DNA from 3 places in the Streptomyces sp. Ag109_G2-15 genome. Region 1 is predicted to be linked to each of the others. Evidence: riboswitches for the same ligand, from Rfam matches in the RefSeq annotation. Region 1 holds a riboswitch; each other region holds the start of a gene.
The links. A riboswitch is a leader RNA that binds a small molecule or an ion and turns the genes downstream of it on or off. The one in region 1 is predicted to bind cyclic di-AMP.

Region 1 (3,281 bases):
TTCCCGGGCTACGACGACGTCGATGGACGGCACGAGCATCTCCTTCGTGGATGTGACGCTGGTTGTGCGCGGCTGGTGTGCCTTGCGACTAGAGCCTAACCGTCCCGGGGGCGTCGGCCACCGACCGACCGTCCCGTGGACAGGGAGACGGTACCTATTGTTCACGTTCGGAACAAAGGGGCTCATGGGTGAGGCCCGGCTGAAGAGTGGGGAAACGGAGGGAACACCGGGGCGGGGCCCGGCAGGGAGCGGGGCGGCCGCACAGGGCGGGGTGGGTACAAACAACCCCGCCCCGGCGCGTACGGGGGAACACGCGCCGGGGCGGGGAGCCCGTGGGGACGGGGGGAAAGTCCCTCACGAGGCCTTCAGTGTGGGGGCCGGCCTTGTGAGGGCGCTGTGGTTCTGGTGGGGACCAGGTGTCACTTCAGGTGCAGCTGCTGGCCCGGGTAGATGAGGTTCGCGTCCTCGACGATGTCCTTGTTCAGCTGGAACAGCTTCTGCCAGCCGCCCTTGACCTTGTGCTGCTCGGCGATCGTGCTGAGGGTGTCGCCCTTGACGACCTTGTACTCGCCGTCGCCCTTCTTGACCTTCTTGCCGGTCGGGGTGGTGACGGTCTGGCTCGCGGCCGGGCGCTCGGCGGAGCGGGAGGCGGCCTGCTGGTCGGTGGAGCGGGTGGCCGTCGTGGTGCTCTTCGAGGAGCTGCTCGTCGACGGAGCCGCCGCGGTGCCGCTGTACGGGGTGCTCGACAGGCCCGTGCCGCAGACCGGCCAGGCGCCCTTGCCCTGGGAGGCGAGGACCTTCTCGGCGACGGTGATCTGCTGCTGCTTGCCGGCCAGGTCGGCGCGGGCGGCGTAGGCCGTGCCGCCGTAGGCGGCCCAGGTGGAGGCGGAGAACTGGAGACCGCCGTAGTAGCCGTTCCCGGTGTTGATGGACCAGTTGCCGCCGGACTCGCACTGGGCGACCGCGTCCCACTCGGAGGCGGTGGCGGCGGAGGCGTTGCCGGCCGCCATCAGCGGGGCGGCGACGGCGGCGCCGGTGACACCGGCGAGTGCGATGACACGGGTGGCCTTGGACGGACGACGGTGCTTGCCCTTGCCGGAGAACAGCATGGATCGATCCCCTCACCGACGCCTGCGAGGTGAGCTGTCGGGTTCGGGCCGGTTGAGTTGCCCGGCCGCGGCCCTTTCGGGACGCGGCTTCACCCCAAGCCGGTGCCGGCATCAACTGCCGGTCCCGGCGCTTACCTTGGGTCCCCCGCTCCTGCCTACGGCGCTTGACGCGACGACTGTTCCCGGGCAACCGCTGGCAGGACTCGGCGTTGCGGAAGCCGGGGCTCGTGGTGACGAGCGGCCTTGACCGTAGACAGGCGATCGGCGGAATTTCAAAGACGATCAGGGCTTCTGAGACTCATCCCACACTTTCGCCAAAACGGACATTAAGCGTGAAGTGGGGCGTCAACTCCCGCTACTTATCGCCCGTTTCGATACCGACTTCGAGGGTCTGACCGGCACTGATGTGGTTCGGGTCGGCCCCGATGGCCTTCTTGTTCTCGGCGTAGAGCGCATGCCATCCGCCGTCGACGTCAAGGGAGTCGGCGATGGAGGCGAGGGTGTCGCCCTCGCGGACGGTGTAGGTGCTCGCGTCGCGGCTGGCGTGACGGCCGGACGCGGTGCCGTTCTGACCGTTTGTCACGCTTTCGTCCGCACTGCCACCGCGGTGGCGTCCGCCACCACTGAGGGCGCCGGTGTCGACCAGGCTCGAAGAGCTGTCGGTCTGCCACGAATTGTCCGACTCATCCGTCGCGGGATCCGTAGTGGCGGACTCGCTCCCCTGCGCACTCCCGGTGCCGGGCGATGCGGATTTGTCGGACTTGGGGGTGTCCGCACCCTTCTCGTCGCCCTTGGCGTCGGCGTCCTTGCTCGCGCTCGGGGACGGCTTGGCCGTCGCATCCGAGGAGGAGTCGGACGAGGAAGACGAATCCGGCAGGCCGGACGAGTCAGACGTGTCGGACGTATCGGTGGAGTTGGACGGGTCCGTGGACGCGGAGGAGTCGCCGGAGTGTGCCGAGCCGGAGCCGGAGTCGGACGAACCGGAGCCCGAGACGCCCGTGTCGACGTCCACGGAGCCGGAGTCCGAGGTCATGCCGGCCAGCAGGGCGCAGGTGGCCCAGGGGGTGGTGCCCTGGTCGGCGAGGATCTTCTCGGCGACGGCGATCTGCTGCGAACGGCTGGCCTCGTCGGCGCTGGAGGCGTACTTCGTGCCGCCGTACTTGGCCCAGTCGCCCTGGGATATCTGCAGGCCGCCGTAGTAACCGTTACCGGTGTCGGCGCTCCAGGAGCCACCGCTCTCGCACTCGGCCACCTTGTCCCACGTGGTGCCGTCGGCCGCGTTGGCGCTCGCCGCGCCGAGCAGCGGGATGGCGATGGCGGAGCCGGTCACGCCGGCCGCGACGAGGAGGGCCGGAGCCTGACGGGGGCGACGGTGACGACCGTTCCCGGTGAGCATGCGGAAGCCTTTCGTGCGACAGCAGGACCGGCGCGGCCGGTGGAACTCGGGGGCCACGCTGATGGGTGAACGTATAGGCAGACGATCACTTGTCACAAGTTAATGCCGCGCAGATCACGTGAAGATCACAGAGTTGAACGTCTGTCATGTTCCGTTGTACGGGCTGTGCTCACCGGGCGGGCGTGAACTCCACGGGGAGGGTGCGCAGGCCGCGCATGATGAGCCCGCCGCGCCAGCGCAGCTCGGCCGGATCCGCCGCGAGCCGCAGGTCGGGGAGGCGGGTGAGGAGGGTGGCCAGCGCGGTCTGGCCCTCCAGACGGGCGAGCGGGGCGCCGAGGCAGTAGTGGATGCCGTGGCCGTAGCCGAGGTGCTGGTTGTCCCTGCGGGACAGGTCCAGGACGTCCGGGTCGGCGAACCGTTCCGGATCCCGGTCGGCGGCGGCGAGTACGACCAGCACCGGGTCCCCGGCGGCGATGTCCTGCCCGCCGATGGTGAGCGGCCGGGTGGCGAACCGCCAGGTGGCCAGCTCCACCGGGCCGTCGTAGCGCAGGAGTTCCTCGACTCCGGTCTCCAGCAGGTCCCTTTCCCCGGCGGCCAGGGAGCGCTGCAGGCGGTGGCGCTCCTCGGGGTGGGTGAGCAGGGCGTAGGTGCCGTTGCCGATCAGGTTCACGGTGGTCTCGAACCCGGCGAACAACAGGATGAAGGCCATCGCGGCGGCCTCGTTCTCGGTGAGGTGCTCACCGTGGTCCGAGGCGCGGATGAGGCCGGAGATCAGA
Region 2 (3,281 bases), 1.9 Mb from region 1:
GCTCGAAAACCTCGAAAAGGGGACGAACGGGCTGCGGAAAGGGGGCGGTCAGGCCGGAAGAACGGGACGCTCAGGCGGGTCGGACCACGCTGTGGATGATCGATTCGCCGGCGTAGTAGATCGACTCCTCGCGGACGTACGCGCCGGGCTTGGGGGCGTGGATCATCATGCCGTTGCCTATGTAGATGCCGACGTGGCTGATGTCGTCGTAGAAGAAGATCAGGTCGCCGGGCTTCGCGTCGGCGAGGGAGACCGTGGTTCCCACGTCGACCTGGTCGTAGGTGGTGCGCGGGAGCGTGACGCCGGCGGCCTTCCAGGCGGCCTGGGTGAGGCCGGAGCAGTCGTACGATCCGGGTCCGGTGGCGCCCCACACGTACGGCTTTCCGATCTGGGCGCGCGCGAAGGAGATCGCCTTCTCGGCCTTGGTGGCGTACGTCCCGGAGGACGTCGACGAGCCGCCGGACGCGGACGAGCCGCCCGACGACGAACCGCTGTCCTGCTGGGCCTGCGCCTCTGCCGCCTGCTGCTTCGCCAGCTCCGCGGCCTTCCGCGCGGCCTCCTCCTGCTTCTGCCGCTCGATCGCCGCAAGCCGGGCCTTCTCCTCGGCCGTCAGCTGGGACAGCAGTGTGCGCGCGGAGGCGAGCTTCTTCTGGACGGTGGCCTTGGCGGTCTGCAGTTCGTTCTGCGACTCGGACAGCGTCTGGAGGCTCTTGGCGGCCTCCTGCCGCTTCTTCATGGTCGCGGCCTGCTCGGTGACGTAGTCGTCGACGGCGCTCTTCTGCCGCGAGGTCAGCCGGTTCATCAGCTGGCTCTCGTCGAAGTAGTCCTGGGGACTGTCCGCGAGCAGGAAGGTGGCGGTGTCGGGTGTGCCGGCCCCGGTGCGGTACTGGGCGGCGGCGAACGAGCCCAGCTCCTCGCGGGCCTTGTTCAGCCGCGCGGTCCGCCGGGCGACCTCCTCGCGCAGGGAGTCGATGTGGTTGCGCTGCTTGCCGGTCTGCTCCTTGGCGGCGTTGTACTTCTCGGTCGCCGACTCCGCCTGGCGGTAGAGGTCGTCGACCTTCTTCTCGACCTCCTCCAGGCTCGGCTTCCCATCGGCCGGGGGAGCGGCGTCGGCCGTCTGGGACAGCACGGCCACGGAGGTGAGGGCGGCGGTGGCGAGGACGGGGGTGCGGAGACCTGCTCCACGTGTGCCCGCGGGGCGCGGCTTGCGGTGCGACGCCAAGGGAGGCGACTCCTTCCATGTGCCGCCTACCGGGTTAGCTGTCGGGTTCGGGCGGTCGGAAGGTTTGCCCTACGGCTCTCGTCCCGGGCGGGACGTGTGCCGATTCACCCCAAGGTTCGGTGGGTCCCCGGCTCCGGGCGCCGTGCAGGGGCGCGCCGGACTCGGCGGAGGCCGCGCGGCTCGGCGACGTTCGCCGGAAGGGGGCGTGCGGCCCGACCGGCAACCTAGCCAACTGGTGTGACTCGTGTGAAGGTTGGTGCACTATATGTCCGATACATTTTCGTGACCTGGGGGTGGGACCGCTCCCGTGTCACGGGGTGATTCCGCTGCGTGAGGGGCTGTTGGCGTCCGGGCCGCGCACGTCCGCCCCTCCCGGAAACCGGCCATGGTTTCCGGGACGGCGACCGGTTGTCGGTGCGGCACCCTAGACTCGGAGAGCGATGAGCAGCCTCTTTGACGACAGCTTCCTGGCGGACCTCCAGACCCCTCGCGGGCACGAGGAGGAGCCCCCGCCGCCGCCCGAGGACGATCACGCTCCGGAGCCGCTTCCGGACGATCTGTTCGGCGGGAAGTTCGACGCGCCGCCGGACCGGGACGCGTACTACCGCGACGGCGCCCCGCGCCCGGCGCTCGACGCGGCCGCGCTCCTGGAGGGGCTGAACGACAACCAGCGCGCCGCGGTCGCCCACGCCGGCTCCCCACTGCTCATCGTCGCCGGCGCCGGCTCCGGCAAGACCCGCGTGCTCACCCACCGCATCGCCCACCTGCTCGCCGAGCGGCATGTGCACCCGGGCCAGATCCTCGCGATCACCTTCACCAACAAGGCCGCGGGCGAGATGAAGGAGCGCGTCGAGCAGCTCGTCGGCCCGCGCGCGAACGCGATGTGGGTCATGACCTTCCACAGCGCGTGCGTACGGATCCTGCGCCGCGAGTCGAAGAGGCTCGGCTTCACATCGAGCTTCTCCATCTACGACGCCGCCGACAGCAAGCGCCTGATGGCCCTGGTCTGCCGCGACCTGGACCTCGACCCCAAGCGCTTCCCGCCCAAGTCCTTCAGCGCCAAGATCAGCAACCTCAAGAACGAGCTGATCGACGAGGAGGACTTCGCCGCCCAGGCCACCGACGGCTTCGAGAAGACCCTCGCCCAGGCCTACGCGCTCTACCAGTCGCGGCTGCGCGAGGCCAACGCGCTCGACTTCGACGACCTGATCATGACGACGGTCAACCTGCTGCGCGCCTTCCCGGACGTCGCCGAGCACTACCGCCGCCGCTTCCGGCACGTCCTGGTCGACGAGTACCAGGACACCAACCACGCCCAGTACGCCCTGGTGCGCGAGCTGGTCGGCACCGGCGCACGCGCCGACGAATCCGACGTACCGCCCGGCGAGGCCGACCTCCCGCCCGCCGAACTGTGCGTCGTGGGTGACGCGGACCAGTCGATCTACGCCTTCCGCGGCGCGACCATCCGCAACATCCTCCAGTTCGAGGAGGACTACCCGAACGCGACGACGATCCTGCTGGAGCAGAACTACCGCTCCACGCAGACGATCCTGTCCGCCGCCAACGCGGTCATCGAGCGCAACGAGTCCCGCCGCCCGAAGAACCTGTGGACCAACGCCGGTCAGGGCGCCCGGATCACCGGCTACGTCGCCGACACCGAGCACGACGAGGCCCAGTTCGTCGCCGACGAGATAGACCGCCTCACCGACGCGGGCGAGGCGAAGGCCGGGGACGTCGCCGTCTTCTACCGCACCAACGCGCAGTCCCGTGTCTTCGAAGAGGTCTTCATCCGCGTCGGCCTGCCCTACAAGGTCGTCGGCGGCGTCCGCTTCTACGAGCGCAAGGAGGTCAGGGACGTCCTGGCCTACCTGCGTGTCCTCGCCAACCCCGAGGACTCGGTGCCGCTGCGCCGCATCCTCAACGTCCCCAAGCGGGGCATCGGCGAGCGCGCCGAGGCGATGATCGACGCGCTCTCCCAGCGCGAGAAGATCAGCTTCCCGCAGGCGCTGAAGCGCGTGGACGAGGCATACGGCATGGCCGCGCGGTCGACGAACGCCGT
Region 3 (3,281 bases), on a different contig from region 1:
ACACGCTCCTGTCCAGCGCCCCGATCGACTACGTGAAGTGGGACTTCAACCGCTGCTTCACCGACGCCGGCTGGCCCGGGGAGCCGTACCCGCAGCGCCTGTGGGTCGACCACGTCCGCGCCCTGTACGCCCTGCTGGACCGGCTGCGCGCCGCCCATCCCTCGGTCGCCTTCGAGTCCTGCTCGGGCGGCGGCGGGAGGATCGACCTGGGCGTGATGAGCCGCACCGACCAGGTGTGGACCTCCGACAACACCGACCCGCTCGACCGGCTCGCCATCCAGCACGGCTTCAGCCAGATCCACCCCGCGCGGGTCATGGCGGCCTGGGTCACCGACAGCCCGAACACCCAGCTCAACGGGCGGGAAAGCTCGCTGCGGTTCCGCTTCGTCAGCTCGATGGCCGGGGTGCTCGGCGTCGGCGGCGACCTCACCGAGTGGACCGGGGAGGAGCTGGCCGAAGCCCACCGGTGGGTGGAGCTGTACAAGGAGATCCGCCCGGTCGTCCAGCGCGGCGACCAGTACCGGCTGCGGCCCCCGGCGGGCGGCCTCAGTGCCGTCCAGTACGTCCTCGGGGACGAGACCGTGGTCCTCGCCTGCCTGCAGGCGCAGCACTACGGCGAGCCGGTCCCGGCGCTGCGGCTGCGCGGACTCGACCCGACGGCGTCGTACGAATGCCGCGAAACGGGTGAAGTGCACCGCGGGGCGGTCCTGCTGCACCACGGGCTGCGCACCGGACTGAAGGGTGACCTGGATGCGACGGTTCTCCGACTGCGTCGCATCTGAGCTTTCTGTCCGAATTGGAGCCTTCATTCCAACTCGCTCTGGAATGAGGGGGCGTGGGGAGTCGGGGCGTGAGGAGCGTCATATTCGTGACCGTGCGTCGCGCGTCATGTCCACGTAATTCCGATAGCGGCAAAGGGAATTGAAAAGGGGAGAGATTCGGGAATTCACGGAGAGTGACCGTGAATTCCCGAATTGGATCACTTGAGACCCCGACGTCGGGAACCGGTCGCTTGTCCGGGTCCGTCTTGCTCGCTTACGTTCGCCACCAATCCGGACGGAACGCCGAATCCTGCCGCCGCCCGGAGTCCCCACACACTTCACCCGTGTTCGGCAGGAGCGGGGGACCCACCAGGTATGACTGCCTGTCCCGGTCTCCGCGACAGGCTGGGGGTGTAGCCGCGCAGCGCGCGGCCGGGCAGCTCCAGCCCGAACCCGACAGCTCACCTCGCAGGCGCCGGAGAGGAATGCGCCATGCCCGCGAAGGGTAAGCACCGCCGTCCCAAGGCCCCGCGTTTCACCCGCTCGATCGCCGTCGCCGGAACCGGTGGCGCCGCGCTGGTCCTGCCGTTCTTCGGGGCCACCGGAGCGCACGCCGCCACCGCGCAGTCCGTTTCCGGAAAGGCCGTGCAGTCCCTTCCGTCCGTGGCGAAGACGGCCGCGAAGAAGGCGGCCGCACAGCAGAATTCGGGCGTGCGCACCTACACGGTGCAGTCCGGTGACTGGCTCGCGAAGATCGCCGACGACCAGCACGTCAGCGGCGGCTGGCAGCGGCTCTACGACGACAACCGGCAGGCCGTCGGCCAGGACCCCTCGCTGATCCACCCGGGTCTGAAGCTGTCGCTCGGCGGGCAGGCCGCCCAGACGCACACCGAGCCCTCCGCTCCCGCCCCCGCGCGGGCGCCGCAGTCCCAGGCCGCCGACACCTCCGGTGCCGCCACCGCCCCCTCCACCGGCTACACCCTCCCGGTCACCGGCGCCACCATCGGCACCGGCTACCACGTGGCCGGCAGCATGTGGTCCAGCGGCTACCACACCGGCGTCGACTTCGTCGTGCCGACCGGCACCTCGCTCAAGGCCGTCGCCGCCGGCACCGTCGTCTCCGCCGGGTGGGGCGGCGCGTACGGCAACCAGGTCGTCATCAAGCTGAACGACGGCTACTACGCCCAGTACGGCCACCTCTCGCAGCTCTCCGTCTCGGCCGGCCAGACCGTGACCGCGGGCCAGCAGATCGGCCTCTCCGGTGCGACCGGCAACGTGACCGGCCCGCACCTGCACTTCGAGATCCGCACCACGCCGAACTACGGCTCGGACATCGACCCCGTCGGCTACCTCCGCACGCACGGCGTCGCCGTCTGAGGCTCCGGCTTCCAGGGACCCACTCCTCGAGAATCACCTGCCTGATACGCAGTCGAAGGCCGGACCCCGATCCACGGGTCCGGCCTTCGGCATGTGCGCTCGTACCACCCGTCTCGTTGCGGTCCTGTGGCGGCCGCGCCCAGGGTGTCGACAGGAGAGGTGGGGTGCGGACACAGTGGCCTGCGTGGGATGCAAGCGCTTTCTGTCTCCGTTTTCCGTCTCCGCTTCCCGTCTGTGAAGGAGCCACCCGACGTGACGACCACCCGCCGCGGCTTCGCGGCCCTCGCGGCCTCGGCCGCCCTCACCGCCCTCGCCCCCGCACCGGCCGCCCACGCCGCACCCCGCCACCGCCGCCTCCTCGCCCATGACGACTTCCGGCACGGGCTCGGCCAGTGGGTCACCGAACTCCAGGACGGCGGCAGCGTCACCGCCGCCGACGGCGTCCTGGACATCGACGTGCCGAGCGGCGCCACGGTCTGGTTCCGGCAGCGGCTCGACGGGCCGTACGTCCTCGAGTACACCGCCACCGCGGTCTCGGCGGGCGGCGCCAACGACCGGGTCTCCGACCTGAACAACTTCTGGAACGCCACCGACGTCCGTTCTCCGGACGACCTGTTCGCCGCCCGCCGGGGCGGCGCGCTCGCCGAGTACGACTACCTCACGACCTACTACGTCGGCTACGGCGCCAACTCCAACACCACGACCCGGCTGCGCCGCTACGTCGGCGAGCCCGGCGTCCGCCCGCTCGTCTACGACTACACCGAACCCCTGCTGGTCCCCGGCCGGCCCAACCATGTGCGGATCGTGTCGGACGGCTCGCTCGTGCAGTGGTGGAACAACGGGCGGCTCGTGTTCGACTACACGGACCCGGAGCCGTACACCGGCGGACACTTCGCCTTCCGGACCGTGTGGAGCCACTTCCGGGTCAGCGGCTTCCGGGTGTGGCGATCGCACGGTCAACGCGCCTGACCGGGCCGCTATTCCTGGATTGGCAAATTATTTAAGGGTGTCTCATCTCACCGTCCGTCAACCCCTGCTTACGGTCGCGTAGGTCACATCCGAAGGTGAATCATGGTCCGACGTGGCAGACGATTCGAAGAATGACAACAGATCAGTGATCGGGTCGTACGTGGCGGTGGGGGA

Region 2: linked by a shared signal. The riboswitch ahead of CRP49_RS08520 (C40 family peptidase) and the one ahead of CRP49_RS17460 (transglycosylase family protein) in region 1 are both predicted to bind cyclic di-AMP.
Region 3: linked by a shared signal. The riboswitch ahead of CRP49_RS43265 (LysM peptidoglycan-binding domain-containing M23 family metallopeptidase) and the one ahead of CRP49_RS17460 (transglycosylase family protein) in region 1 are both predicted to bind cyclic di-AMP.

Annotation. Positions count from the first base shown of each region.
Region 1 is NZ_OCNI01000001.1:3,886,795-3,890,075, reverse strand. Features, by position in the region: gene eno (phosphopyruvate hydratase) at 1-39, opposite strand, end outside; gene CRP49_RS17460 (transglycosylase family protein) at 420-1,109, opposite strand; cyclic di-AMP (ydaO/yuaA leader) riboswitch at 1,114-1,282, opposite strand; gene CRP49_RS17455 (transglycosylase family protein) at 1,465-2,505, opposite strand; gene CRP49_RS17450 (cytochrome P450) at 2,675-3,281, opposite strand, start outside.
Region 2 is NZ_OCNI01000001.1:1,990,683-1,993,963, reverse strand. Features, by position in the region: gene CRP49_RS08520 (C40 family peptidase) at 71-1,222, opposite strand; cyclic di-AMP (ydaO/yuaA leader) riboswitch at 1,231-1,399, opposite strand; gene pcrA (DNA helicase PcrA) at 1,663-3,281, shown strand, end outside.
Region 3 is NZ_OCNI01000002.1:1,516,691-1,519,971, reverse strand. Features, by position in the region: gene CRP49_RS43270 (alpha-galactosidase) at 1-782, shown strand, start outside; cyclic di-AMP (ydaO/yuaA leader) riboswitch at 1,086-1,249, shown strand; gene CRP49_RS43265 (LysM peptidoglycan-binding domain-containing M23 family metallopeptidase) at 1,254-2,138, shown strand; gene CRP49_RS43260 (DUF6250 domain-containing protein) at 2,391-3,107, shown strand; gene CRP49_RS43255 (SGNH/GDSL hydrolase family protein) at 3,253-3,281, shown strand, end outside.